4 regions of the Streptomyces sp. NPDC058796 genome follow, and region 2 is predicted to be linked to each of the others. Evidence: riboswitches for the same ligand, from Rfam matches in the RefSeq annotation. Region 2 holds a riboswitch; each other region holds the start of a gene.
What was found. Region 2 has a riboswitch for cobalamin ahead of ACFW47_RS33470 (ribonucleoside-diphosphate reductase subunit alpha). Riboswitches for the same ligand answer to the same signal wherever they lie in the genome.

Region 1 (7,075 bases), on a different contig from region 2:
GCCGCCACAGCGCGTCCGTGTCCGCGTGGTGTTCGATCAGGTCGCCGAGCCGGTCGAGCTGCTCCTCGCGCAGCGCGGCGAACGAGGTGTCGGGGGCCGGCACGAAGCGGCGGCCCGCGGCGGCGGCCACCTCGCGCAGGAACGCCCGCCGGAAGCCGTCCGACTCCAGCGAGCCGTGCCAGTGCGTGCCCCAGGTCTGGCCGACCCGGCAGCCGTCCAGGAAGGCTTCGCCGCCGGTCACTTCGGCGACCCCGTGGTGGATCTCGTACCCCTCGACGTGCTCGCCGAGGGCCTCGCCGACCGGCCGGGTGAGGGTCTTCTCGCGGGCGAACCGCACCCGCACGGGCAGCAGTCCGAGCCCGTCCACGTGCCCGGCGCGGGACTCGACCTCGTCCTCGATGTGCTCGCCGAGCAGCTGGAAACCGCCGCAGATGCCGAGGACGGGCCGCCGCTCGGCCACCCTGCGCGCGATGGCGTCCCCGAGCCCCCGCTCCCGCAGCCACTCCAGGGCCCGGACCGTCCCGCGCGTACCCGGCACGATGACGAGGTCCGCGTCGGCCAGCTCCTCCGGCCGGTCCACGAACCGCACGACGACACCGGGCTCGGCGGCCAGCGCGTCCACGTCCGTGAAGTTGGACATGAGCGGCACGGCGCAGACGGCGACCCGCAGCACGTCCTCGCCGACCGGCGGCGCGACGACGGACTCCCGCACGGTCCCGCGCAGGGAAACGCGCAGCCCGTCCTCCTCGTCGATGCCGAGCCCGTGCCGGAAGGGCAGGACGCCGTACGTGTGCCGTCCGGTGAGCCCGTGCAGCATCTCCAGCCCCGGCTCCAGCAGCGAGACGTCGCCGCGGAACTTGTTGACGAGGAACCCGGCGACCAGCGCCTGGTCCTCGGGCGCCAGCAGCGCCACCGTGCCGAAGAACGAGGCGAAGACCCCGCCCCGGTCGATGTCGCCCACCACCAGCACGGGCAGCCCGGCACCCCGGGCGATCCCCATGTTCACGATGTCGGTCCGGCGCAGGTTGATCTCGGCCGGACTGCCCGCCCCCTCGCAGATCACCGCGTCATACGTGCCCCGCAGCTCGGCCAGACAGTCCAGCACGGTGCCCAGCAACCGCTGCTGCCGTCCGCCGTGGTAGCCGCGGGCGCTCATCTCGCCGACCGGCCTTCCGAGCAGCACGACCTGGCTGCTGCGCTCCCCGCCCGGCTTCAGCAGCACCGGGTTCATCTGCGCGGTCGGCTCCACCCGGCACGCCTGGGCCTGCATGGCCTGCGCCCGCCCGATCTCGGCGCCCTCGCGCGTCACGAACGAGTTGAGGGACATGTTCTGCGCCTTGAAGGGCGCCACCTTCACGCCCTGGCGCACCAGCCAGCGGCAGATCCCGGCGGTGACGACGCTCTTGCCGGCGTCGGAGGTGGTGCCGGCGACGAGGAGACCACCGTTCATGACGTACGTCCCTTCCTGATGACCCCGCGGACGAGCAGCCGCGCGCCCGCGCACGCGCCGAGCGCCAGCCAGCCCACGCGCCGGGAGAGCCGCACGGCCCGCTCGATGTCGCCGCAACCGGCCCGTACGGGGCGCCCCGCCGCCCCGTTGAGGACCGGCCGGTGCTCGACCCGCCCGCCGTAGGAGAGCGTCCCGCCGAGCCGCACGCCCAGGGCGCCCGCGAACGAGGCCTCCACGGGACCGGCGTTGGGGCTCGGATGCTGCGCGGCGTCGGCGCGCCAGGCCCGTACGGCGCCCCGGGGACCGCCGCCGGCCGCGGTGGCCAAGACGGCGGTCAGGCGGGCGCCCGGCCAGCCCGCGAGGTCGTCGAGCCGGGCCGAGGCCCAGCCGTAGCGGCGGTACCTGGGCGACTTGTGGCCGACCATCGCGTCCAGGGTGTTCACCGCCCGGAAACCGAGCAGTCCGGGCACCCCGCCCAACGCGCCCCACACCAGGGCACCCACCACCGCGTCCGAGGTGTTCTCCGCGACGGACTCCACGACCGCCCGGGCGATCCCGTCGGCGTCCAGCGCCTGCGGGTCCCGGCCGCACAGGTGCGGCAGCCGCGCGCGGGCCGCCTCGACGTCACCGGCCTCCAGGGCACGGCCGACGGCGCCCGCCTCGCGGGCGAGCGAAGTGCCGCCGACGACCGCCCAGGTGGCGGCGGCGGTCAGCGCGACGGAGGCGGCGGGGGAGTGGCGTACGGCGCGGCCGGCGGCCAGCCCGAGGGCGGCGGCGCCACCGGCGCACACGACGGTGTGCAGCGCGCCCCACCCTCGGTGGTCACGCCACAGCAGCCGTTCCACGGCACCGGCGGCACGGCCGAACGCGGCGACCGGGTGTCCGCGGCGCGGGTCGCCGAGGAGGTGGTCACCGAGGAGGCCGGCGGCGGCGCCGTACGCGAAGACGCGTTCGGCGCGCACGGCTCAACCGGCCGCGGGGAGGGGAAGACGAAGAGTGTCGCTGGTGAGCCTGGAACGGCAGCCGCGCATGGTGATAGGTCCTCACTCAGGGTGTCCGCGCCCTGGTTAGAAGAGAACGGCGGTGGGAGTTCCTGGCTCCCGGGGATCACTCCCCGGTCACAGTGGCGGGACCGCGCCGGATTCACACCGGGCTTCCTCTCCAGCCGCCGCATTGGCTCCGGCAGTCCACCACGCCCCGCGAACACCCGTCAACTTGCCGTTGACCTGCGAGGGGGGAGTGTGCGAAGGCCCACACACGGGCGGAGTGCGCGGGCGCGGGGAACGAGTGCGCGGGGAACGAGAAGAGCGGGGCGCGGGACGGACTCCGAGGTCCGCCCCGCGCCCCGCACCACGGCGTGCGCCGCGCTGCCTGCCGGCTCAGGCGACGATCAGATAGATGCCGTACGCGACCGCCGCCGCGCAGGCCGCGAAGCACGCGTACGCGCCGGTGACCGCGAGGCCCGCGGAGCCGCCCTCGGCGGCGGCCCGCTCCTGGCGGGAGAGGCCGGCGATGCCGAGGGTGAACAGGCCCACCAGGGCCACGGTGGCCACGAGGCTGACCCCGAAGACGGAGCCGAGAGCTGCCCAGTCGATGCTCATGGAGTTCGTTTCCTTCGTACCCGGGGCGCGGGCTCAGACGGTGGTGGTGGCCGAGGGGGCCTTGGACTCGGAAGCGGAGGACGCGACGGCGGCCGCCGGCTCCTCGGTCACGCCCGCCGGGGGCGGGGTCACGGCGGCCATCGCCTGGGTCACCACGCCGGACTGCTCGGCCTCGTCGGTGTCGATGACGTTGGTGTGGTCGACGACCTCGCGCCGGGAGAGCTTCCAGATGGCGGCGCTGGAGGCGACCAGGAAGACCGCGACCAGGGCGGTGCCCCAGTCACCCAGCCGGCAGACCCACTCGGCGATCGCGGCGACCAGGGCCGCGGCCGGCAGGGTCAGACCCCAGGCGACGAACATCCGGGTGGCCGTGGACCAGCGGACCACACCGCCCTTGCGGCCGAGGCCCGCGCCCATCACCGCACCGGAGACCGAGTGCGTGGTGGAGAGGGAGAAGCCGAGGTGCGAGGAGGCCAGGATGACCGTCGCCGCGCTGGTCTGGGCGGCGAAGCCCTGCTGCGGCTGGAGGTCGGTCAGGCCCTTGCCCATCGTGCGGATGATGCGCCAGCCGCCGAGGTAGGTGCCGAGCGCGATGGCGATGCCCGCGGACAGGATGACCCACATGGGCGGGTCGGAGTCGGGGGCGAGCGAACCGCCGGCGACCAGGGCGAGGGTGATGATGCCCATCGTCTTCTGGGCGTCGTTGGTGCCGTGGGCCAGCGAGACCAGGCCGGCGGAGGCGATCTGCCCGGCGCGGTAGCCCTTCGCGGCGGCCTTGCCGTCGGCCTTGCGGCCGAGCCGGTACGTCAGGCGCGCGCCGAGCATCGCCGCGACACCCGCGACGAGCGGGGCGGCGATCGCGGGGATCAGCACCTTGGTGACGAGCGCGTCGCCGTTGACCGCGCCGACGCCCGCCGAAGCGACCGCGGCACCGATCAGACCGCCCATGAGGGCGTGGGAGGAGCTGGACGGGAGTCCGACCAGCCAGGTCAGCAGGTTCCAGAGGATCGCGCCGACCAGGGCGGCGAAGATGACCTCGGGACGGATGCCGGTCTCGTCCACGAGACCCTTGGAGATCGTGTTGGCGACCTCCACGGAGAGGAAGGCGCCGACAAGGTTGAGGACGGCGGACATCGCCACCGCCACCTTGGGCTTGAGCGCACCGGTCGAAATGGTCGTTGCCATCGCGTTGGCGGTGTCGTGGAAACCGTTCGTGAAATCGAACGCGAGAGCGGTCACCACCACAATCGCGAGGATCAGCGAGAAGCTTTCCATTTACCCAGGCAATCGTTCGAGGTCATTGGCTGGACGAACGTAGGTAACCATGGTGAACGGAAGATGAACTGAGCAGGGCGTCACGGTGACCGGAACCGGCGCCACCGCCTCCCTCCGCGTGTCCGCCCCGATGCTCTCCGGAGACGTGCCTGGCAGGATCGCCGCGACGCCGGTCGGCGGCGGTCCAAACGGGCCCGGAGCGGGCGGGGAGGAGACGGTGACTGTGACGTATTCGCGGGCCGGAGGGGCGGCGGGACAAGCGGAACCGGAAGAGGAACGGGACCGGAGGGCGGCCTGGGAGGCGCTCGTCGCCACGGCCCGGCGGACGGTGGCGGACGGCCTGGTGGTCGGCACCTCGGGCAACGTCTCGGTACGCGTCGGCGACACGGTGCTGGTCACCCCTTCGGGTGTGCCCTACGACCGTCTGGCCCCCGAGGACGTCACCGGCGTCGACCTTGACGGCCGACAGGTGCTCGGAGCCCTCGTCCCCACCAGCGAACTGCCCATGCACCTCGCCGTCTACCGAGCCACCGACGCCCGCGCCGTCGTCCACACCCACGCCGTGCACGCCACGGCCGTCTCCCTCCTCGTCCCCGAGCTCCCGCCGGTCCACTACATGACCGCGGCGCTCGGCGGCCCCGTCCGCGTCGCCCCCTACGCGGCCTACGGCACCGACGAACTGGCCCGCCACATGCTCGGCGCCCTCACCGGCCGCACCGGCTGCCTGCTCCAGAACCACGGCACCCTCACCTACGGCGCCACCCTGGACCAGGCCTACGACCGCACCGCCCAACTGGAGTGGATGTGCCGCCTGTGGCTGACGGCCTCCTCGGTGCCGGGCCGGTCGCCGTCGCTGCTGACCGGGGAGCAGCTGGCCGAGGCGGCGGACCGGCTGCGCGGGTACGGGCAGCGGACCTGACCCCCGCCGCCGGCCCGTTGATCCGAACGGGCCCGCCCGCCCGCCGTCCCGGTGGCTTACTCCGCTGCCTCCCGGGAAACTGAAAGGCGTGCGCATCCTCCCCGCGACGGCCGCCGCCGTCACCGCAGCCCTGGCCGCAGGGGCGGCGAGCGTCGCCGCCGGACGGCTCGCCAGCGACGCCGCGCTCAAGGCGCCGCCCGGACGGCCCCTGCCCACCGAACCGAGGCTCACCGTGCACGGCACCGCGGCCGGCCAGATCACCCTCACCCGGGACCTGGCCGCGCTGCGCCCCGGCCGCTACGGCCTCGCCGGCGACGGCTCCCACGCGGTCGTCGGCCCGGTCCTCGGCACGGCCGATCACGGCGCCGACACCGTCGTACGCCGCCTGGAACGCGTCACGCACGGCACCCTCACGGCCGGCGACCGCGCCTGGTTCACGCCGAACCTGTACGTCGGCAACCCGGGCACCGCCCTCGACCTGGAGTTCGCCGACGTCGAGGTCCCCGGCGAACTCGGTCCGCTGCCGGCCTGGTTCCTGCCCGGGTCCCGGCCGACCTGGGTCATCGCCGTGCACGGCCTGGCCGCCACCCGCGAACACGCCCTGAACCTCATCGCGCCCCTGCACCGCCGCAGTGTCCCGGTGCTCGCCCTCGCCTACCGCGGCGACGTCGGTGCCCCGCCCTCGCCCGACGGCCTGCACCACTTCGGCGAGACCGAGTGGCGCGACGTCGACGCGGCCATCCGCTACGCCGTCGACCACGGCGCCCGCCAGGTCGTCCTCCTCGGCTGGTCCACCGGCGCCACCATGGCCCTGCGCACCGCCGCGCTCTCCGACGTACGCGAGCGCATCGCGGGGCTCGTACTCGACTCCCCCGTCCTCAGCTGGGAGACCACGCTGCGCGCCCTGGCCGCCGCGCGCCGCACCCCGGGCGCGCTCCTGCCGCTCGCGGTCCGCGCCGCCCAGGGCCGCGCCGGCCTGCACGCCGACCACGACGCGGGGACCGCGGGCCTCTACCGCCCGGCGGTCCCCACCCTGATCTTCCACGGCCCCGACGACGCGGTCTCCTCCTGGCGCCTCTCCCGCCGCCTCGCCGACACCCACCCCCGCCTGGTCGCCCTGCACCCCGTCAAGGGCGCCCCGCACGGCGCCATGTGGAACGCCGACCCCGACGACTACGAAGAGACGCTGCGCCGCTTCATGACCCCGCTGGTGTGAGCCCGGCGGTTGCCGCGCCGGGCACCTCCGGCGGTCCGCACCGGACGTACGGGCGCGCACCCGTGCCGGTACCTCCCTCGAACCCCTGCCCGGTGGCTCCCACGGCCCTGGTCCATGCTTTTCCGGCGAACCCGTGCGGAGCCCCTCCGGCGCGCCTGCCGACTGCCCTCCGCCACCCGCCCCGGGCGGCCTCCCGGCCGGGTGCCTCCCCGGCGCACCCGCCCCGTGAGTGCCCGGCGGCGCGCGTGCCGTGTCCTGGCTGTCGCGTGCTGCCGGTTGCCGGGCGACCGCCCCCGCCCTGTCTTCCGGGTCCGTCCCGTGCCTTCCCGCGCACCCGTCCCGCGTCCCCCGGCGGGCCGGTGCCCGCCCTGCTCGCTGCCGGTTCCGTTTAATGCCGTACCGGTGGCTTGATCGTGCCTCGGAGGGCGTTCCAGACCGGTACGTCCCCCGCGCCGGACGTGGGTCATCGCATTCCGTTTGGGTTTTCGGACGGTCAACCGGAAGACTGCACCCGTGACGTCCCGTATCCCGCGCGACTCCAGGCTCCGACTCGTCCGCCCGCGACCCCTGGCCGCCGCCCCCCAAGCGATGACCCAGCGGCGTCCGCGCCGCGC
Region 2 (7,075 bases):
CGCTGGGCCAGCAGCACGCGCTGGCGCAGTATCCAGCGGTAGGGAGTCGTACCGGTCTCCTGCTGGAAGCGGCGGGCGAAGGTGCGCGGGGACATGTGCGCCCGGGCCGCGAGCTGGTCCACGGTGACCTCCTCGTCGAGGTGCTGCTCCATCCAGACCAGCACCTCGCCGACGGTGTCGCAGGAGGAGCGCGGCAGCGGCCGCTCGATGTACTGCGCCTGACCGCCGTCCCGGTGCGGGGGTACGACCATGCGCCGGGCGATACGGTTGGCGACCTCCGGCCCCTGCTCCTTGCGCACGATGTGCAGGCAGGCGTCGATGCCGGCGGCGGTGCCCGCACTGGTGATCACCGGGTCCTCGTCCACGTAGAGCACGTCCGGCGAGACGGCCACCGTCGGGTACTGCCGGCCCAGCTCCTCGGCGTGGTGCCAGTGCACCGCGCACCGCCGCCCGTCCAGCAGTCCGGCGGCGCCCAGCACGAACACCCCGGAGCACACGCTGAGCACCCGCGCGCCCCGGTCCACCGCCCGCCGCAGGGCGGCCAGCAGCTCGGGCGGGTACTCCCGGCGGGCGTAGTCGCTGCCCGCCGGTACGGCGATCAGGTCGGCCTCCTCCAGCCGGTCCAGCCCGTACGGCGTGGAGACGGAGAGCCCGCCGACGTGCGTGCTCAGCGCCGGGCCCTCCGCCGACACCACCGCGAAGTCGTACCCCGGCAGGCCCTCGTCGCTCCGGTCGATGCCGAAGACCTCGCAGACGACGCCGAGTTCGAAGGGATGCACGCCGTCCAGCAGCACGGCGGCCACGTTCTGCAGCATGCCGCCAGTGTGCCTCGGGAGTGGCAGGAAATCGAGGCCTTGCGGCAGTCCTGCCACTCCCGGTAAGGAGTATCCGGCGCGACAGTGGTGTCATGACCGGAAACCAGATCGAAGCCCTGATCGGAATGCTCGTGACCTTCGGACTCCTGGTCCTCATGGTCCTCCCCTCGGTGATCGGCATCGTGCGCGACAGGCGCATCGACCGTCAGCTCAGGGAGGCCCGGGAGGGCGAGGGGGCGGGGAAGGAGACTCAGAAGTCCTCGGACAGGTCGACGGTGCCCTCCACCGCCACCTGGTACGCCGAGGGGCGCCGCTCGAAGAAGTTGGTCAGCTCCTGAACGCCCTGCAGCTCCATGAAGGAGAAGGGGTTCTCGGAGCCGTACACCGGGGCGAAGCCGAGCCGCTCCAGACGCTGATCGGCCACGCACTCCAGGTACTGCCGCATCGAGTCGGTGTTCATCCCCGGGAGGCCGTCACCGCACAGGTCGCGCGCGAACTGCAGCTCGGCCTCGACGGCCTCCCGCAACATGTCGGTGACCTCCTGCTGGAGCCGGTCGTCGAACAGCTCCGGCTCCTCCTTGCGGACGGTGTCGACCACGTCGAAGGCGAAGGACATGTGCATCGTCTCGTCCCGGAACACCCAGTTGGTGCCGGTGGCCAGGCCGTGCAGCAGGCCCCGGCTGCGGAACCAGTAGACGTACGCGAAGGCGCCGTAGAAGAACAGGCCCTCGATGCACGCCGCGAAGCAGATGAGGTTGAGCAGGAAGCGGCGGCGGTCGGCCTGCGTCTGAAGACGGTCGAGCGACTCGACCGAGTCCATCCACTTGAAGCAGAACTCCGCCTTCTCACGGATCGAGGGGATGTTCTCCACGGCCGCGAAGGCGGCGGCCCGGTCGTCCGGGTCGGGCAGGTAGGTGTCCAGCAGCGTCAGGTAGAACTGGACGTGCACGGCCTCCTCGAAGAGCTGGCGGGACAGGTACAGCCGCGCCTCGGGGGAGTTGATGTGCTTGTAGAGCGTCAGCACCAGGTTGTTCGCCACGATCGAGTCGCCGGTGGCGAAGAAGGCCACCAGCCGGCCGATCAGGTGCTGCTCCTCCGGGCTGAGCTTCGCGAGGTCGGCGACGTCCGAATGGAGGTCGACCTCCTCGACGTGCCAGGTGTTCTTGATGGCGTCCCGGTAGCGCTCGTAGAAGTCCGGGTAGCGCATGGGGCGCAGGGTCAGCTCGAAGCCCGGGTCGAGCAGGTTCTTGGTGGTGGTCTCGGTGGTCATTACTGGCAGGCCTCGCAGGACTCGGGGTTTTCCAGGGAGCAGGCGACCGCTTCGGGGTCGGGGGTCTGCTGGGCGGGCACGGTGGCCCGGGCGGCGGCGCGGGCGATGCGGGTCGCCGGGCGCGAGCGCAGGTAGTACGTGGTCTTCAGGCCCTGCTTCCAGGCGTACGCGTACATCGAGGAGAGCTTCCCGATGGTCGGCGTCTCCAGGAACAGGTTCAGCGACTGGGCCTGGTCGAGGTACGGGGTGCGGGCGGCGGCCATGTCGATCAGGCCGCGCTGCGGGATCTCCCAGGCGGTGCGGTACAGGGTGCGGACGTCCTCGGGGATCCAGGTGAAGCCCTGCACCGAGCCGCCCGCCTCGCGCAGCGCCTCGCGGGTGCGGCCGTCCCACACGCCGAGCCGCTTGAGGTCGTCCACCAGGTAGGAGTTGACCTGGAGGAACTCGCCGGACAGCGTCTCGCGCTTGAACAGGTTGGACACCTGCGGCTCGATGCACTCGTAGGCGCCCGCGATGGAGGCGATGGTCGCGGTCGGGGCGATCGCCAGGAGCAGGGAGTTGCGCAGTCCGGTGGTGGCCATGCGCTCGCGCAGCGCCGCCCAGCGTTCGGGCCAGGTGTGCTCGACGCCGTAGTGGTCGGGGTGCAGCACGCCCCGGGCGGTGCGGGTCTTCTCCCAGGCCGGCAACGGGCCGCTCCGCTCCGCGAGGTCGGCGGAGGTCTCGTACGCGGCGAGCATGATCCGCTCGGCGATGCGGGTGGACAGGGCCTTCGCCTCGGGGGAGTCGAAGGGCAGCCGGAGCTGGAAGAAGACGTCCTGGAGGCCCATCGCGCCGAGGCCGACCGGACGCCAGCGGGCGTTGGAGCGGCCCGCCTGCTCGGTCGGGTAGAAGTTGATGTCGACGACCCGGTCCAGGAAGGTGACGGCGGTGCGGACGGTGGCGTCCAGCCGCTCCCAGTCGATGCCGCCCCCGGTCACGTCGACGAACGCGCCGAGGTTGACCGAGCCCAGGTTGCAGACCGCCGTCTCGCCGTCGTCCGTGACCTCCAGGATCTCCGTGCAGAGGTTGGAGGAGTGGACGACGTGGCCCGGCTCGGCCGTCTGGTTGGCGGTGCGGTTGGCGGTGTCCTTGAAGGTCATCCAGCCGTTGCCGGTCTGCGCGAGGGTGCGCATCATGCGGCCGTACAGCTCGCGCGCGGGCAGCGTCTTGCGGGCCAGTCCGGCGGCCTCCGCCCTGCGGTAGGCGGCGTCGAACTCCGCGCCCCACAGGTCGACCAGCTCGGGGACGTCGGCCGGGGAGAACAGCGACCAGGGCCCGTCGGCGTCCACCCGGCGCATGAACTCGTCCGGCACCCAGTGCGCGAGGTTCAGGTTGTGCGTGCGGCGGGCGTCCTCGCCGGTGTTGTCCCGCAGCTCCAGGAACTCCTCGACGTCCGCGTGCCAGGTCTCCAGGTAGACCGCCGCCGCGCCCTTGCGCCGGCCGCCCTGGTTCACGGCGGCGACCGAGGCGTCCAGCGTCTTCAGGAACGGGACGATGCCGTTGGAGTGTCCGTTGGTGCCACGGATCAGGGAGCCGCGGGAGCGGATGCGGGAGTAGGCGATGCCGATGCCGCCGGCGTGCTTGGAGAGGTTGGCGACCTGGTGGTAGCGGTCGTAGATGGAGTCCAGCTCGTCCCTGGGGGAGTCCAGGAGGTAGCAGGACGACATCTGGGCGTGCCGGGTGCCGGAGTTGAAGAGGGTGGGGGAGGAGGGCAGGTAGTCGAGGCGGCTCATCAGGCCGTACAGCGCGGCCACCTCGTCCACGGAGCGGGCGGTGTCGTCCTCGGCGAGTCCGGCGGCGACGCGGAGCATGAAGTGCTGGGGGGTCTCGACGACCTGGCGGGTGATCGGGTGCCGGAGCAGGTAGCGGCTGTACACGGTGCGCAGGCCGAAGTAGCCGAAGCGGTCGTCGGCGGCCGGGTCGACCAGCGCGTCCAGGCGCTGCGCGTGCAGCCGTACGAACGCGGCGGTGCGGTCGGCGATCAGGCCCTCGCGGTGGCCGGTGGCGACCGAGCCGCTGAAGGAGGTGACGCCCTGCGAGGCGGCCTCCGCGCGGATGCCGATGGCCAGCAGGCGGGCGGCGAGCCTCGAGTAGACCGGGTCCTCGGAGATGAGCCCCGCCGCCGCCTCGGTGGCGAGCTCGCGCAGCTCGGCCTCGTCCGCGCGGGCGGACCGGCCGCGCAGCGCGGCGGCGGCGACCCGGCCGGGGTCGGCGTCGGGGAGGTCGGCGGTCAGGTCCGTCAGGGTCCGCAGCAGCGCGGCACCGGGTCCGTCGGGTTCACCGGTCGCCGTCACCGGGGTCGCTGAAGCCGGATCGGCTGGCGCGATGGTCACGTGGAGCACTCCCTCGCTCGGCACGGGGCCTGGCGGAGGGCAGGGGCAGCTCACGAGCGCGCACGGCGTCGCGTCCACCGGCCCACTCCACGAGGCCCGGACGTCATGGCGCCCGGGCCAAGGCGGCCGGGCGCACCGTCGGCAGGTCCTCGGACTGGACATGCGTGCGCGCACGTGCGGAGACGTGCGGATGCACGCATGTACACCGTTGCGGGACAGTTCCGGATTCGCACCGGATTCCCCTGCGGCGACAGCGAGCACGAGCATACATCTTGTGCCGGGTGTCGCGAGCACCCCCAGATGTTGTGTCTCGGTGGTGTGTCATGGGACGTCTCGCGCCGGTGTCAGAGCCTCAGTTCGTAGGCGAGGAGGGTGATGTCGTCCAGCTCCGGCAACGGGTTCCAGTCCCGGCCGGGGGCGCGGACGAAGTCCAGCCGCTCGTAGAGCCGGTGGGCGGTGCGCATGGTGCGCTGGGTCGACAGCACGACGCTCGTGCAGGCCTGGACGGCCCGCGCACGGTCGACGCAGGCCCGCACCAGGGCCTCGCCGGCCCCGCGTCCGCGGGCCTCGCGGGCGACGGCGAGCATGCGTATCTCGGCCTCGCCGGGCCGGGCGATGTCGGCCATGGGGCCGCCGGACGGCACGAAGGTCACGCCGCCCAGCACCCGGCCGTCCGCCACGACGGCCAGCACCTCGGCGGCCGCCGCCCGCTTGGCCACGTTCCGCAGCTCGCCGAGGTACGCGTCGCTCTCCCCGAAGTCGAGGAGGCCGTCCTGGAGATAGGCCTGTGCGGTGATCTCGCCGAGGGTCTCGTACTCGTCGGCCGCCGCCCGCCGGATCGTGAAGTCCATGCGGACGAGTGTGCCCGACGGGTACGACAACGGGCCGCCGGATCTCTCCGACGGCCCGTTACTGACCGGAGGTCAGTGCGAGGAGCCCGCCGTGGCCGGCGGCAGCTCCACCTGGACGCCGGGGTCGCCGGCGTCCGCCGTGTAGTCGCTCGGCTTGGTCTCGTCGACGCCGTCGGGCGCCTTGACCGCCCGCAGGACGAAGGTGAGGACCACCGTGACCAGGACGTTCAGCACGAAGGCGGTGAGGCCGATGTAGCCGATCTCGCCGATGCCGGGAATCTCGTCGGACGAGCCGCCGAAGTGCTTCTGCGTCGGCGAGGCGACACCGTAGGCGGCGACCGTGCCGTAGACCATGCCGACCGCCCAGCCGCCGAGCAGCGCCCAGCGGTGGAACCAGCGGGTGAACAGGCCGCCGACCAGGGCCGGGAAGGTCTGCAGGATCCAGATGCCGCCCAGCAGCTGGAAGTTGATCGCGACCGTCTTGTCCATGCCCAGAACGAAGACCAGCGCGCCCACCTTCACCAGCAGGGACGTCAGCTTGGAGACCTTCGTCTCCTGGGCCGGGGTGGCGTCCGGCTTGATGAAGTCCTTGTAGATGTTGCGGGTGAAGAGGTTCGCGGCGGCGATCGACATGATCGCCGCCGGGACCAGCGCACCGATGCCGATCGCCGCGAAGGCCACGCCCGCGAACCAGTCCGGGAACATGTTCTCGAACAGCTGCGGGATCGCCAGCTGCCCGTTCTCCACCGTCACCCCGGCCGCGATCGCCATGAAGCCGAGCAGCGCCAGCAGGCCCAGCATCAGCGAGTACAGCGGCAGGATGGTGGTGTTGCGGCGGATCACCTCACGGCTGCGCGAGGACAGCGTCGCGGTGATCGAGTGCGGGTACATGAAGAGGGCGAGCGCCGAGCCGAGCGCCAGGGTGGCGTACGTCCACTGGCCGCCGTGGTCCGGTATCAGTCCGCCCTTGCCGGCCTCGGTGAACTTGTCGTTCGCCGAGGCGAAGATGTCGTCGAAGCCACCGAGCTTGATCGGGATGTAGATGATGGCCACCGCGATCACGATGTAGATCAGCGTGTCCTTGACGAACGCGATCAGCGCGGGCGCGCGCAGCCCCGACGAGTAGGTGTACGCCGCCAGCACGCCGAAGGCGATCAGCAGCGGCAGGTCCTTGATGAACCAGTTGGTGTCCTCGCCGCCGCCGACGCCCATCACGTCCAGCACGGCCTGGATGCCGACCAGCTGCAGCGCGATGTACGGCATCGTGGCGAGGATGCCGGTGACGGCGACCGCCAGCGACAGCCCCTTCGAGCCGAACCGGCCGCGCACGAAGTCCGAGGTCGTCACGTACCCGTGCTTGTGGGAGACCGACCACAGGCGCGGCAGGAAGGTGAAGATCAGCGGGTAGACCAGGATCGTGTACGGCACCGCGAAGAAGCCGGCCGCGCCCGCCGCGTAGATCGCCGCCGGGACGGCCACGAAGGTGTACGCCGTGTACAGGTCGCCGCCGAGCAGGAACCAGGTGACCCAGGTGCCGAAGGAGCGGCCGCCGAGGCCCCACTCGTCGAGGCTGTGCTCGTTCTCGGCCTTGCGCCAGCGGGCCGCCAGGAAGCCCATGGCGGTCACGAGGACGAAGAAGAAGATGAAGACGGCGAGTGCGACGCCGTTCACGCCGTCGTTCACCGGGAACCGCCTTCCCGGCGGGCGCGCTGGTCACGCTGCCACAGCTTGTAGGCGATCATCGTCAGAGCCGTGGAGACGATCACC
Region 3 (7,075 bases), on a different contig from region 2:
CGGGCCAGCGTCGCGGCCGTCGGGCCGGTGCGCACACCGGCGGGCGTGAGCAGCGCGGCGTCGTCCGACCAGCGCAGGGCGAGGTCGACGTCGTGGGTGGCCATCACCACCGTCGTGCCGCCCGCGCGGAGCCGGTCCAGGGTGGCGAGCAGCCGCTCCTGCCCGTCCGGATCGAGCCCGGCGGTCGGCTCGTCCAGGATCAGCACCCGGGGCCGCATCGCCACGGCTCCGGCGATCGCGGCCCGCTTGCGCTGCCCGTACGACAGCAGATGGGTGGGCCGGTCGGCCAGCCGGGCGATGTCCAGGGCGGCGAGCGCCTCCCCGACCCGGGACCGGACCTCGGCGTCGGACAGTCCGAGGTTCAGCGGTCCGAAGGACACGTCCTGCGCGACGGACGCCGCGAAGAGCTGGTCGTCCGGGTCCTGCACCACCAGCTGCACCGTGGTCCGCAGCCGGGTGAGCCCCCGGCGGTCGTACGCCACCGGCTCCCCGTCGAGCGTCAACCGCCCGGCGCGCGGCCTCAGTCCGCCGCTGAGCAGCCGCATCAGCGTGGTCTTGCCGCTGCCGTTGCGGCCCAGCAGCGCGAGCGCGCGCCCCTCGCGCACCGCGAAGTCCAGGCCGGTCAGCACGTCCGGCCCCTCCTCGTAGGCGAAGGACACGCCCCGCAGGGCCACCAGGGCCGCCTCCGGCTCGTTCACGACAGGGGACCTTCCAGTACGAGGGTGAGGGCGGCCAGCGCCGCCAGCAGCGCCACGCTCGCCGCGGTGAACGGCACCGAGACGCGGGCCTCGGGCACCAGGACCCGCAGGGTGCCGTCGTAGCCGCGCCCGGCGAGCCCGCTCTGCAGCCGCGCCGCCCGGTCGAAGGTCCGCACGAACGCCGTGGCGCCGAGCCCGCCGAGCGAACGCCAGGCCGCGGCCCGGGTGGTGTGCCCCAGCCGCGCCGCCTGCGCCTGCCGCACCCGGCGCACGGAGTCCAGCAGCAGGAAACTCATGCGGTACGTCACCAGCGCCACATCCACCACCGGCGCCGGCACCCCGGCCCGCACCAGCCGGGGCAGCAGGTCGGACATCGGCGTGGTGAACGCGAACAGCAGCACCCCGAGGGAGGCCGCCGAGGTGCGCAGCAGCAGCTCACCGGCGCGCACCGGTCCGCCGTCCGCCGCCGTCAGGAACCTGTCCGGACCGCCGACCTGAACGAGCAGCGGCAGCGCCCCCGTCACGCAGAAGCCCAGCGGCACCCGGTACGCCCGCCACAGCCTGCGCCCGGGCACCCCCGCCGGCCCCAGCAGCACGGCGAGCGCCGTGACCAGCACCAGCGCCGCACCCGGCCAGGGCGGCAGCGAGACCGCCAGCACGGTCAGCCCGAGCCCGAGCACGGCCTTGTCCACGGGATGACGGCGACGCCAGCGACTGCTGTGCGCCGCCGCGTCGATCGGCAGCACTCAGTCCCCTTCGGGAGCGTCCCGTACAGCAGCAGCCGCCGTCGCCCGCTCCGCGCCCTGCCGCCGCCCCCGGCGCAGCCCGAAGTAGTACGCCAGCACGCCCGCGCCGATCGCGGCCTGCAGGGCGAACAGCGCCGACTCGACCTCTCCCGAGGGCGGTTCGTACAGCGGCGAGAACCACGGCTCGTACTCCGGCTCGATCTCGGTGATCGCCGTCTCCGCCTCCGCGTCGGCCCCGGCGAACGGCTCCTCCTTGTGGTCGCCGAGTCCCAGCGCCAGCGGCAGTACCGCGAGCGCCGCCACGGCGAGCAGCAGCAGGGCGTTGATCTTGGCGTTCCGGCTCATCGGGCCACCGCCTGTCCCTCGGTCTCCTCGGACCCCGCGGTCCCCGGCTTCGTCAGCAGGACGCCCAGCCGGGTCAGTTCCCCCTTGCTGGACTGCACCAGCAGCCGCATGACGATCACGGTGAGCAGGCCCTCGCTCACCGCCAGCGGGATCTGGGTGACGGCGAAGACGGACCCGAACTTGCCGAGCGAGCCCAGGAACCCGCTGCCCGGATCGGGGAAGGCCAGCGCCAGCTGCACGCTGGTGACGCAGTACGTGGACAGGTCGGCGACGAACGCCCCGCAGAACACGGTGACCATCAGCGGCACGTCGCAGCGGCGCAGCAGCCGGTAGACGCCGTACCCGGCCCAGGGGCCGACGATCGCCATCGAGAAGACGTTGGCGCCGAGCGTGGTCAGCCCGCCGTGCGCGAGCAGCAGCGCCTGGAAGAGCAGGGTGATGGTGCCCAGTACCGCCATGACCGGCGGCCGGAAGAGGATCGCGCCCAGACCGGTGCCGGTCGGGTGGGAGCAACTCCCGGTGACGGATGGCAGTTTCAGGGCCGACAGGACGAACGTGAAGGCCCCGGAAGCGCCGAGGAGCAAGGTGCTCTCCGGGTGTTCCCTGACCTCACGGGTGAGTGACCGTACTCCGTGGACGACGAACGGCGCGGACGCGACACCCCAGGCGATCGCGTGCGCCGGAGGCAGAAAGCCCTCGGCTATGTGCATGACTCGGCAGACCCTCTCCAGCACCTCGTGGATGGACGACGCGCCTTGGCCGGTCTCCTGGCTTACGGGTACCACCGCCCGTGCTCCGCCTTCCCGGATCGCAAGCGATCCAGTGGCTGCCCGCGAGGGCCGGAGCCGGACTTCCCGATTCACAGTGGCGAGGGCCGCACCGGCATCACACCGGATTTCCCGTTCACCAAGGCGTGACGACGGTAGTGCTCCCACGAGGCGGTGACAAGCGGGCCTCCCGCCCGGCGGGCGCGCACCCCTCAGCCGTCCTGCGAGCCGGACCGGCCCCGGCCCGTGCGCCGCACCACCATGTCGCGCATCCGCTGCGTCAGCGCGGTCGCGGCGGCGGTCAGGAACACGAAGCTGTACGCGATCTGCAGGACCGTCACGATCCGCGCCGACTGGCCCCGCGGAGCGATGTCGCCGTACCCGACGGTCGCCAGGGTGACGACGGTGAAGTACAGGGCGTCGACGCGGGTGTGGAGGCCGGTGAACTCACCGGGCTGCTTGGCGAGGGCGTAGTAGGTGGCGGAGAAGACGTGCACGGACAGGACGATCAGCAGGGAGAGGACCATCCCGGGACGGGAGTCCGGCCGGTCGACCAGCACGTGCCGGATCTGCCGGAGCAGCAGCACGGCCACGACGGCCAGGACCAGGGCGAACAGCAGCCAGCTCACCAGGGGGCGCTGCGGGCCCAGGTGGTCGAGGGGGAGGAGGAAATAGGCCGTGACCACGACCGTCGCGGCCCCGGCCCGCACCACCCAGGGCCGCACCGCGCGCCACTTGGCCCACCGCCCCCTCACCGCACCGCCCCGGCCGCCGGCCCCCCGTCCGCGCCCGGCTCGGTCCGGTGTGCCACCTGGGCGACGATGAAGGCGACCACCGACCCGGTGACGATCAGCGGCATCTGGTCGTGCGCGTCGCCGCCCATCAGCAGCACCGCCAGCACGGCGCTGGCCAGCGGCAGCCCCGTCACCGCGGCCGCCGCGGCGGAGATGCCGAGGGCGAGGGCCGGCGTCGTGCCGAAGCCGGGCAGGCCGGAGCAGGCCAGGGCCGTCGCCGTGCCCAGCAGCACCGCCGGGAAGATCGGGCCGCCGCGCAGACTGCCCAGCGCGATGCCCCAGGCCAGCCCCTTGCACGCGACCAGCGCCACCAGCGCGCCCACCGACCAGGCGTGCGGGTGCGCGGCGAGCTCGGCGAGCGTGGCCTGCCCGGACAGTGCCGCCTGCGCCGGGGAGCGGCCGGTGATCAGGGCGTACGCGGCGACGCAGACGCCGACCGCCGTGGCGCAGGCGACGGTCCGGACGGCCGTGTGCTCCCGCGTCCAGGAGACCGTGCGCCGCCCCAGCGCGCGGGCCAGTGTGATCAGCACCGCGATCAGCGCCGCCGTGGGGACGCCCCAGAGGAAGTCCCCGGCGTCCGGATTGGCGCCCGGCGGCAGGTCGTGCAGCGTGAGGGCGCCGGTCTTCAGGCCGGTCCACTGGCCGAAGCCGGTGAAGACCAGGGCGCCCGTCGCGCTGGCCAGCAGGCAGGGCAGCAGCAGGGTGACCAGCTGGGCGCCGCCGAGCCCGGCGCCCTCGATGAGCAGCACGGCCGCGGCCACCGGGCCGCCGAGAATGGTGGAGATCGCTGCGGTGGAGCCGGCCGTGGCGAGGACCGCGCTCGCTTTCGGGTCCCCGGCCGCGCCCGCCCGCCGCACCGCCAGGAGGGCGAGCCCGCTGCCCACGGCCATCAGCGGCGCCTCCGGTCCCAGTACCACCCCCAGGGGCAGCGTGGCCAGCGCGGCCAGAACCGCACCGGGCAGCGCGCGGGGGCCGACGGGCGCGCCGCCCAGCCCGTTCACCGGCAGATGACCGCCGCCGCCCGGCATCCGGGTCACGATCGGCGCCAGGATCAGCCCCGCCAGCACCAGCGCGGGCAGCGGCCACCACCAGGGCGGGGCGTCGTACCCCACCGCCTCGGGCAGCGCCGTCCACACCCAGTGCTGGAGTTCGTGCTGCAGCCCGACGAAGAAGAAGCAGGCCAGCGCGATGGGCACCCCCAGCAGCACGCACAGCAGCAACAGCCGCAGATAGCCGGGGCTGAGCAGGGTGCGCCGCAGGGACTGCTCGGCCCGGCCCGGCACCGCGTTGGCCGGCGCGGGCTGCGTCGTCACGGGCCCTCCTCCGTCCACCGCACCCGCGGCACCCGGTCCCTCACGAGCGTTCGCATGTGCGGCTCAGTAAACGTGAGGCGTCCCGGGCCCGCACGCGCACGGCGTCCGTCCCGGGGACCGGGCGGCAGGGCGCGGCGTCTGCCGGATTCACCCGTCCGGCGGACCCGCGTGGCCGGGCGGTGCGGGTGGCCGCAGGCTCGAATGACCTGTCGGCGCCTCGCGGTGCCGACGGGCGCAGGTCCGTACGGGGGACACGCAGAAAGGACTCCGCTCATGAGCCAGCACGCCGCACCTTCTCCCGGCAGGCCGACGCACGGCACCGGCACCCCGCGGTCGGCGGACCGTTCCAGCGGCTGGGTGACCGGCGGCGTCGTCTTCGCGGGCGTACTGCTGCTGCTGAACGGCGCCCTCGCCGTCCTGCAGGGCATCGCGGCCATCGCCGAGGACGACGTGTACGCCCGCGTCGGCAGTTACGTCTACGAGCTCAGCCTGACGGGCTGGGGCGTCATCCACGTCATCCTGGGCGCCCTGGTCCTCGTCACCGGAGTCGGCCTGCTCAAGGACATGGCCTGGGCACGCTTCGCCGGTATCTTCCTGGCCTCGCTCAGCCTGATCGCCCAGTTCCTGTTCCTGCCGTACTCGCCCGTCTGGTCCGTGATCATGATGGCGATCGACGTCTTCGTCATCTGGGCCCTGGCCAGCCGCCAGGACCAGGCCGCCTGAAGAACCGTCAAGAAGAACCGTCCCCCGCCGGTGCCCTCCGGAGCCGTACCCGGCTCCCGGAGGTCACCGCCGTCGGCAGGCCGGGGACGGGCCTTCAGCGATGCCGCAGGGCCCGGCTCAGGGCCGCCGCCGAGCCGACGGCCGCCAGCCCCGTACCCGCGAGGGCCAGCGCCTTCGCCCGCCGCCCCGGCGCCGTCGGCCGGGCGCCCGGCGCGGTGCCGTAAGCGCTGCCCGGCACGTCGGTGTCCCCGGCGGGCCGGGGCAGCGCCGAGGCCAGCAGCTCCGCCAGGTGCACGCCCTCGTGGCCGCCGCTGTCGAACTCGTGGATCTGCGTGCGGCAGCTGAACCCGTCGGCGAGGACCACCGTCGCCTCGTCCTCCTCCCGCAGCCGGGGCAGCAGCACCCGCTCCGCGCACGCCTCGCTGACGTCCAGGTGGCCCCGCTCGAAACCGAAGTTGCCGGCCAGCCCGCAGCACCCGGAGTCCAGCCGCTCGGCGTCGACCCCGGCCCGGCGCAGCAGTTCCCGGTCGGCCTCCCAGCCCATGATCGCGTGCTGGTGGCAGTGCACCTGGGCCAGCGCCTTCGCGGACCGCTCGGGCACCCGCGGCGGCTCGTAGCCCGGGGAGTGCTCGGTCAGCAGCTCGGACAGCGTGACCGTCTGCTCCGCCAGCCGGCGCACGTCCTGGTCGCCGGGGAACATCTCGCCCGCGTCCGCCCGGAACACCGCCGTGCAGCTCGGCTCCAGCGCCACCACCAGACCGCCCGCCCGCACGTGCTCGGCGAGGCCGCGCACGGTCCGGGTGAGGACCTTCTGCGCCGTGCCCAGCTGCCCGGTGGAGATCCAGGTCAGCCCGCAGCACAGCGGCTCGGACGGCAGCTCCACCCGCCAGCCGGCGTGCTCCAGCACCCGGACCGCGGCCCGTCCGATGTGCGGGTGGAAATGGTTGGTGAAGGTGTCCGGCCACAGCAGCACCGACCCGCGCCGCCCGTCGCCCTCCGGTTCGTGGCGCTCGAACCACTGCTCGAAGGTCCGCTCCGCGAACAGCGGCACCTCCCGGTCCGCCACCCCGGCGACCAGCACGGCCGCCTTCGACAGCAGCGGGGCGTGGGTGAGCGCGTTGACGACCGGCGCGAGCCGGGTGCGGCCCACCACCTGCGCCAGCGCCGGGAGCCAGCCCATCGACCAGTCCGAGCGGGGCCTGCGCCACGGCCGGCCTTCGTAGTGGTGGGACAGGAACTCCGCCTTGTACGTGGCCATGTCCACGTCCGCCGGACAGTCCTTCTTGCACCCCTTGCAGGCCAGACAGAGATCGAGCGCGTCCTTGACCGCCTGGGACCGCCAGCCGTCCCGCAGGGCGCCGTCCCCGTGCCCGTCGAGCATCTCGAACAGCAGCCGCGCCCGGCCCCGCGTCGAGTGCTCCTCCTCCCGGGTCACCTGGTACGACGGGCACATCACCGTGCCGTCACTGGTGTGCTGCCGGCACTTGCCGACCCCGACGCACCGGTTGGCGGCCTGCGAGAACGACCCCCCGTCGTGCGGGAAGCGGAAACGCAGGTCGCGGGGCTCGTACGGGGCCCAGTCGCCGCCCAGGCGCAGGTTCTCGTCCAGCCCGTACGGCGCGACGACCTTCCCCGGGTTCATCCGGTCCATCGGGTCGAACACGGCCTTCAGCCGCCCGAACGCCTCGA
Region 4 (7,075 bases), on a different contig from region 2:
AAGGTCCTGGACAAGGCGTGGGCGGACAAGAGCCTGCAGGAGATACTCGCCGCCCCCGTGGCGGCGCTGAAGGGTGTCTCCGACCGCGACGGCGAGCTGCTCCGGGAGGCGTTCGGTGTCAAAACCGTCGCGGACCTGGCCGACTTGAAGTACGTCCGCTGGGCGCAGGCCCTCGCCGCGCTCGAAGCGGCCAAGTAGCCGGCCGGTCAGCGGCCGTGGTGCCGTCCGTCGCCGCGCGGGCGGACGGCACCTTTCTGATGAAACAGACGCACGCATAAGGAGTGGACGCCACGATGGTGTTCAAGCGACTTCTCGGCTCACTCGGCGTGGGCGCCCCCACGGTCGACACGGTCCTCGACCCGGACCCCGTGCTGCCCGGCGGCACACTCAGCGGGCAGGTGCAGCTCAAAGGCGGCCAGGCCGACTTCGACATCGAGCACATCACGCTCGACCTCGTGGCCCGGGTCGAGGCCGAGCACGAGGAAGGTGAGAGCGAAGGCGTCGTCGTCTTCGACCGGTTCACCGTCGGCGGCGGCTTCCGGCTGGCCGCCGAAGAGTCACGCAGCGTCCCCTTCAGCGTCACACTGCCCTGGGAGACACCCGTCACCGAGCTGTACGGGCAACCTCTGGGCATCGTCCTCGGCGTGCGCACCGAGCTCGCCGTCGCCGGTGCCAAGGACCGCGGCGACCTCGACCGGCTCACCGTCGCCCCGCTGCCGGCCCAGGAAGCGATCCTGGAAGCCCTCGGGCAGCTCGGCTTCGGCTTCAAGTCCGCCGACCTCGAATACGGACACATCGGCGGCACCGGGCAGCAGCTTCCCTTCTACCAGGAGATCGAGCTCACCCCCGCGCCCCAGTACGCCCGCCAGGTCAACGAGATCGAACTGACCTTCCTGGCCGGCCCCGCAGGACTGGAGGTGGTCCTGGAAGCCGACAAGCGCGGCGGCCTCTTCTCCTCCGGCCACGACGTGCTCACCCGCTTCACCGTCGGCCACCACGACAACCGCGACTGGACGGCCGAAGTCGACGGCTGGATCCGTCAGCTCGTCGAGCACCGGTCCGCCTACGGGCACGGTGCGCCTTTCGCCGACCACGGACACCACGGACACGGTGAGCATCATCACGACGACCACCACCGCTCCGGCCCGGGTATGGGAACGGCGATCGCTGCCGGCGCCGCCGGCCTCGCGGTCGGTGTCGTCGGCGGCATGGTCGCCGCCGAAGTCGTCGACGAGGTGGGGGACTTCTTCGAGGGCGACGACGAGAGCGAGGACTGAGCGGCAGTCCGCCCCAGTACGGGGACGCGCCGCCCGCTCCGCCGTCCGCTTCCCGACCACAGCACGAGTTTTCGACTGCCCCGAGCGGCATCGCGCAGGGGCTCCCCTTGACCCGTTTGGAGTGTTCATGGCCCTGTGGGACCGCTTCAAGGAGTCCGCATCCCAGATGCAGACCCAGCTCACGGCGAAGAAGAACGACCTCAAGAGCGGCGCCTTCCGCGACGCGAGCATGGCGATGTGCGCGCTGGTCGCCGCCGCCGACGGCACCGTCGACTCCTCGGAACGGCAGCGCGTCGCCCAGCTCATCGCCACCAACGACGTACTGCAGAACTTCCCCGCCGACGACCTGCACCGCCGCTTCGAGGACAACCTCAACAAGCTCGCCGCCGACTTCGCGCTCGGCAAGGTCAGCGTCCTCCAGGAGATCGCCAAGGCGAAGGAGAAGCCCGCCGAGGCGCGGGCCGTGGTGCAGATCGGCATCGTGATCGGCGGAGCCGACGGCGACTTCGACAAGGACGAGCAGGCCGTCGTTCGCGAGGCGTGCTACGTCCTCGACCTCCCACCCCACGAGTTCGATCTCTGACCTGGCGGCCATGTGCCGCGGCCGGGCCGTCGTACTCCGGGAGGGCCGAATGGTCGCCGCCGGCTCCCCCGGTCGACACGCTGACCGAGTCCCTGATCGCCGACGTCCACGCCGGGCGAGCCGCGATCGCCCGGCCCGGCCCCGGCGGCGGACCCCAATCTCCTTCCTGGGTACGGTGGCCGACAAGTGGCGGCGGCCGGGCCGGCACCGCAAGGCCGGCCCGGAAGCCGTCCCGTGCGGTTGCTTTGCTCCGTCGGCCCCACCATCCGGGGGGCGGTGAGGGATGCGGGTGAGGACGGGCGCCGTGCACGTTCCTGCCCCGTCCTCCGGTTCACCGTCCGTACGGTCAGGGGGCCGTACGCCGTCGCGGCGGCGTGATGGCGTACAGGTCGAGGATGTCCGGCAGGGGCGCGACGCCCGGTCCGCCCGCGCGTGCCCACGCGGCGATGTCCTCGGTCGCGTCCGGGTCGTTGACCAGCCCGAGCCAGACGGGACGGGCACCGGCGGCGCGGCCTTCGGCGGAAGGCAGCACGACGATGACGTTGGCCTGGTCGCAGACGTCGAGGCAGTCGGAGACGCGTACCGGTGCCGCGGCGCGCAGGCGCTCGGTCTGGGTCGCGTGGTCGACGCCGGTCACCTTTGCGCTGCCGCAGCAGCAGTCGCGGCACACGACGATGCGGCACGGTACCGGGGCGGCGGCCGTTGCTGGCCTCGTGTCGTCTGTCGTTCGTCCGGTCGGTGTTGCGGGCATGCGGTGCCGTCCCTCTCTCCGGGGAGATCCGCCCCGGTGGTCCGTCGAGGAGGCGACCGCGTGAGTCTCCTGGCTCTCGGGTCGATGCTCGTCCCGGCCTTCCCGCCCGTTTCCGGGCAGTGGCCTGTCGGGACTCGCTCGCCGATCACAGTGGCGGGACCGCGCCGGATTCACACCGGCTTCCTCGTCCGCCGTCGCCTTGTCACCGGACATCATCTCACCCCGGGACGCCTTCCCACCGCCCCGTTCGAGCCGTCAGTCCGTCTCCTGGGAGTGCGGGGTCGTCGCGGGCGGATGGGTCGGGCGGTCCCGTCCGCCGTCGCGGCCGGACACCACCACGACGAGGAGCCCTACGACGACGGCTCCGGCGGCGGCCCGTCCCGCCGCCCTCAGCCACCAGCCCGGCCGGGCACCGCTCCCGCGCCCGCCGGGGGAGCCCAGGCGTTCGGCCCGCCGGGCCGGCCTGAGCAGACGGAGCAACAGCAGCACGGCGACCGGGAGTTGCAGCAGCCACAGAACGGTGCGCGGCCACTCCCCGTACCAGACGTTGGTTCCGTACAGCAGTGTGTGCCACACGCTCAGCACGTACACGACGATCACGAAACGGTGCAGTCGCCTCCAGGTGTTCGCACCGATGCGGTGCCGGACATAGAACAGCAGGCCCAGCGGAATCGCCAGGTACAAGGCACCCTGACCGAGCGGGATGGCGATCCGGCCGGTGCCCGAGTCGTACCAGCCCGGCACGAAGCTGTCGGCGAAGCCCACCCACAGCCGCTCGGCCCAGTCCACCTTCGTCTCGTAGCGTACGAGTTCCGCGGCGAACATCAGCGCGTGCGCGAACATCAGCGCCATCGTCGTCAGGCTCGTGGTGCGGTGCCAACGCTCCAGCACCTGCCGGGAGACGGGCAGCCGGGTGGGCCGTGGTCCCGACAGCAGCAGGCCGAGCATGACCGTGCCCCAGGCCCACAACAGCCCCGACCAGCCGAACGCCTGACTGAGCAAGTACATCCAGTAGGTTCCGGCATCGTCCATGAACGGCATGACCGCGACCGTGTCCGAAGCACCCGACTCCATACGCGCCCACAGAAGGGCGAACACAAGCGCCGTGACCACCACCGCCGCGGTGGCGTCGGGCAGGGCGGACCGCAGGTCGCCGCGCAGCACGACGCGGTCGCCGAGAGGCCGTCGCCGTCCGCGCGGGGCTGCCGCCCCGGCCTCCTCCGGCCTCGCGTCTGACGTCATCAGGGCCTCCCGGTCACGGGCCGCCGCAACAGCGGTGCGCATGTGGCGTGAGGCAACCAGTCTGGTCGAGGAGGAAGCGATCTCCCGAGGCGGTATCCGGCCAGAGTCTTCCCGAGCAGTGCGCGGAACAGACCTGATCCTGCCTGGCCGCACGCTCGGGGCGACCGTCGACGTCCCACGGTCGCGGGGATACGGGCGCCTCTCGCTGACATACGCAGTCGGTTCGCGCCTCCCGTCCGCCCGGACGCCCGGACGCCCGGACGCCCGGACGCCCGGTGGCGCGACGCGAGGCACGCCTCCCTCTGGTTCCCGGCTGAACGACCCGACTACTGTGTACAGGATTCCCTGAATTCAGCATTTGATGTACTGTCATGGGGTGCTGACTGTTGCCTCCGACATCGAGGTGCTGGCCCGCTTCGGCCGCGCGCTCGCCGATCCGATCCGCTGCCGCGTCCTGCTGGCCCTGCGCCAGGCACCGGCCTATCCGGCCGAGCTCGCCGACACGCTCGGCGTCTCCCGCACCCGCCTGTCCAATCACCTGGCCTGCCTGCGCGACTGCGGTCTCGTGGTCACCGTGCCCGATGGGCGCCGCACCCGCTACGAGCTCGCCGACGAGCGCCTCGGCCACGCCTTGGACGACCTGCGCGCTGCCGTGGTGGCCGTCGAGACCGACCGTGCTTGCGTCGACGCCGACGAGAAGGGCTGTTGCTGACCATGACCGCCGGGATATCGGCACCCCTCGGGCCGTCCCAGGCCCGCCGCGAAGCCCTCGCCAAGCGCGTACGCCTGCTGGTCGCCGCCACCATCGCCTACAACATGATCGAGGCAATCGTCGCCATCACCGCCGGCGCGGTCGCCTCCTCCACCGCCCTGATCGGCTTCGGCCTCGACTCGATCATCGAAGTCTCCTCCGCCGCCGCGGTCGCCTGGCAGTTCTCCGCCCGTGACCACGCCGTCCGCGAGGCACGCGAGCAGGCCGCCCTGCGAATCATCGCGGTGTCCTTCTTCGCGCTCGCCGTCTACGTCACCTTCGACGCCGCCCGGGCTCTCGTCGGCACCGGCGAGGCCGACCGTTCCGTCCCCGGCATCGTCATCGCAGCCCTGTCCCTGGCGATCATGCCGTTCCTGTCCGCCGCCCAGCGCAAGGCCGGCCGTGAACTCGGCTCCGCGTCCGCGGTCGCCGACTCGAAACAGACCCTGCTGTGCACCTATCTCTCCGCCGTGCTCCTGGTCGGCCTGGTCCTCAACGCCACCCTCGGCTGGTCCTGGGCCGATCCGATCGCCGCCCTCGTCATCGCCGGTATCGCCGTCAAGGAAGGCCGCGACACCTGGCGGGGCCGGGGCTGCTGCGCACCCACCGCGCGTCCTCCGCATCCCGTCGAACCGGCCGCGGACGAGACAGTCGCGTGCGGCTGCAAGCCGGGCTGCGCCTGCTGCTCGTAGAAGCCCGCACTCCCACCCCTAAGCGGCCGTGTGCGACACACCGGCGAGCCTGGCCACGTCCCGGGACATGAGGCGCCCCGCACCCTGACGTGTGCTTGTCCTCCGCGCCTGCCATGCCGTCCGCCGCCCTCTTCCCACCCGCGCCCCCCTGTCCGGGCCAGCGCCCGTGCACCGAGGGGTCGGGGATCAAGGGGGCCCGGGGTCACGGCCGGGAGTACTTCTTCAGGGGCGGAAGGTACGGCGATAGGCGTCGGGCGGGACGCCGACAGTGCGCTGGAAGTGGCGGCGCAGGGTGGTGGCGGTGCCCATTCCGGCGGCCTCGGCGACGGTATCGATGGTGGCGTCGGTGGTCTCCAGCAGCTCTTGGGCGCGGCGGATTCGTTGGACGTGGAGCCAATGCAGAGGCGTGGTGCCGGTGAGGTGCCTGAAGTGACGGGCCAGGTGGCGTGAGCTCAGACCGGCCCGTCGGGCGAGGTCCTCGACGGTGAGGGGCTGGTCGAGGCGTTCGAGGACCCAGGGGAAGAGCTCACCGAGGGGGTGGTTGCCCGGGTCGGGGACGGGGGTGGCGATGAACTGGGCCTGGCCACCGTCGCGGTGCGGAGGGATGACCAGGCGGCGGGCGATCTTGTTGGCGCTGGCCGAGCCGTGGTCGAGGCGGACCAGGTGCAGGCACAGGTCCATGGCGGCGGCCTTGCCCGCCGAGGTCAGGACATCGCCGTTGTCGACGTAGAGGACGTCCGGATCGATGTCGGCGGCCGGATGTCGCCGGGCCAGCTCCCTGGTGTGGGCCCAGTGCGTGGTGGCGCGCCTCCCGTCGAGCAGGCCGGCGGCCCCCAGGACGAAGGCGCCCGTGCACAGCGACGCCACCCGGGCACCGGCCGCGTGGGCCGCGCGCAGGGCGTCGACCAGTTCCGCCGGAGGTTCGCGGTCGGTGTCGGCCCAGCCGGGCACGAGCACGGTGTCTGCGTGCGGGAGGTGGTCGAGCCCGTGGTCGGGCTCCACGTGGAAGCGGTCGATGCGCACCGGGCCGGGTCCGCAGAGGGCGAAGTCGTACCAGGGGTCCACGACGTGAGTCAGGTCGGCTCCGAAAATCTCGAGGGCCACGGACAGTTCGTAGTGGAGCATGCCGTCGGTGACGGCCAGTGCGACGCGACGCATGTCCGAAAGTGTATGCGACATGTCGTTTCCGACGCTCGTGCGGGTCCCCTCGGAGGGTCAGGATGTCGGTGTCGGGCCGCCGGCGGGTCGACACCGCCGCGGACAATCGAGTACACGGGAGCAGTCATGGAGTCAGGCCGACTGGTGGCGGTGTTCGGCGCGTACGGTCACACCGGACGGTTCGTGGTCGCGGAGCTCGCCGCCCGCGGGTTCGTTCCGGTGCTGTCGGGGCGCGACGCGCGGGCGCTGGGCGAGCTGGCCGACGCCCACGGACTGGAGGCCCGGGTGGCGTCGGTCGACGATCCGGCCTCACTGGACCGGGCCCTGGCCGGTGCGGTGGCCGTCATCAACTGTGCCGGCCCGTTCGCTTCGACCACCGGCCCGGTGATCGAGGCCGCGCTCCGGGCAGAGGTGCCGTATCTGGATGTGGCCGCCGAGATCGAGGCCAACCTCGACACCTTCGCGCACTTCCGCGAGCACGCCCGGGACGCGGGGGCGGTGATCGTCCCGGCCATGGCCTTCTTCGGCGGCCTCGGTGACCTGTTGGCCACCGCGGCGATGGGCGATTGGGCCTCGGCCGACGAGGCCCACATCGCCTACGCGCTCAGCAACTGGCACCCC

Region 1: linked by a shared signal. The riboswitch ahead of ACFW47_RS30270 (cobalamin biosynthesis protein) and the one ahead of ACFW47_RS33470 (ribonucleoside-diphosphate reductase subunit alpha) in region 2 are both predicted to bind cobalamin.
Region 3: linked by a shared signal. The riboswitch ahead of ACFW47_RS17500 (energy-coupling factor ABC transporter permease) and the one ahead of ACFW47_RS33470 (ribonucleoside-diphosphate reductase subunit alpha) in region 2 are both predicted to bind cobalamin.
Region 4: linked by a shared signal. The riboswitch ahead of ACFW47_RS25950 ((2Fe-2S) ferredoxin domain-containing protein) and the one ahead of ACFW47_RS33470 (ribonucleoside-diphosphate reductase subunit alpha) in region 2 are both predicted to bind cobalamin.

Annotation. Positions count from the first base shown of each region.
Region 1 is NZ_JBHYOP010000014.1:51,362-58,436, reverse strand. Features, by position in the region: gene ACFW47_RS30275 (cobyric acid synthase) at 1-1,450, opposite strand, end outside; gene ACFW47_RS30270 (cobalamin biosynthesis protein) at 1,447-2,412, opposite strand; cobalamin riboswitch at 2,518-2,657, opposite strand; gene ACFW47_RS30265 (hypothetical protein) at 2,830-3,051, opposite strand; gene ACFW47_RS30260 (anion permease) at 3,085-4,326, opposite strand; gene ACFW47_RS30255 (class II aldolase/adducin family protein) at 4,550-5,245, shown strand; gene ACFW47_RS30250 (alpha/beta hydrolase family protein) at 5,334-6,461, shown strand; gene ACFW47_RS30245 (hypothetical protein) at 6,975-7,075, shown strand, end outside.
Region 2 is NZ_JBHYOP010000020.1:40,903-47,977, forward strand. Features, by position in the region: gene ACFW47_RS33455 (GlxA family transcriptional regulator) at 1-815, opposite strand, end outside; gene ACFW47_RS33460 (hypothetical protein) at 908-1,153, shown strand; gene ACFW47_RS33465 (ribonucleotide-diphosphate reductase subunit beta) at 1,066-2,085, opposite strand; gene ACFW47_RS33470 (ribonucleoside-diphosphate reductase subunit alpha) at 2,085-4,457, opposite strand; cobalamin riboswitch at 4,580-4,741, opposite strand; gene ACFW47_RS33475 (GNAT family N-acetyltransferase) at 4,802-5,308, opposite strand; gene mctP (monocarboxylate uptake permease MctP) at 5,381-6,991, opposite strand; gene ACFW47_RS33485 (DUF3311 domain-containing protein) at 6,988-7,075, opposite strand, start outside.
Region 3 is NZ_JBHYOP010000006.1:251,395-258,469, reverse strand. Features, by position in the region: gene ACFW47_RS17515 (ATP-binding cassette domain-containing protein) at 1-698, opposite strand, end outside; gene cbiQ (cobalt ECF transporter T component CbiQ) at 695-1,444, opposite strand; gene ACFW47_RS17505 (energy-coupling factor ABC transporter substrate-binding protein) at 1,445-1,789, opposite strand; gene ACFW47_RS17500 (energy-coupling factor ABC transporter permease) at 1,786-2,499, opposite strand; cobalamin riboswitch at 2,529-2,715, opposite strand; gene ACFW47_RS17495 (potassium channel family protein) at 2,769-3,311, opposite strand; gene ACFW47_RS17490 (chloride channel protein) at 3,308-4,663, opposite strand; gene ACFW47_RS17485 (hypothetical protein) at 4,937-5,386, shown strand; gene ACFW47_RS17480 (FAD-binding and (Fe-S)-binding domain-containing protein) at 5,481-7,075, opposite strand, start outside.
Region 4 is NZ_JBHYOP010000010.1:350,090-357,164, reverse strand. Features, by position in the region: gene ACFW47_RS25965 (hypothetical protein) at 1-198, shown strand, start outside; gene ACFW47_RS25960 (sporulation protein) at 294-1,277, shown strand; gene ACFW47_RS25955 (tellurite resistance TerB family protein) at 1,405-1,860, shown strand; gene ACFW47_RS25950 ((2Fe-2S) ferredoxin domain-containing protein) at 2,207-2,611, opposite strand; cobalamin riboswitch at 2,672-2,822, opposite strand; gene ACFW47_RS25945 (ferric reductase-like transmembrane domain-containing protein) at 2,867-3,853, opposite strand; gene ACFW47_RS25940 (ArsR/SmtB family transcription factor) at 4,230-4,565, shown strand; gene ACFW47_RS25935 (cation transporter) at 4,568-5,296, shown strand; gene ACFW47_RS25930 (helix-turn-helix domain-containing protein) at 5,519-6,454, opposite strand; gene ACFW47_RS25925 (saccharopine dehydrogenase family protein) at 6,581-7,075, shown strand, end outside.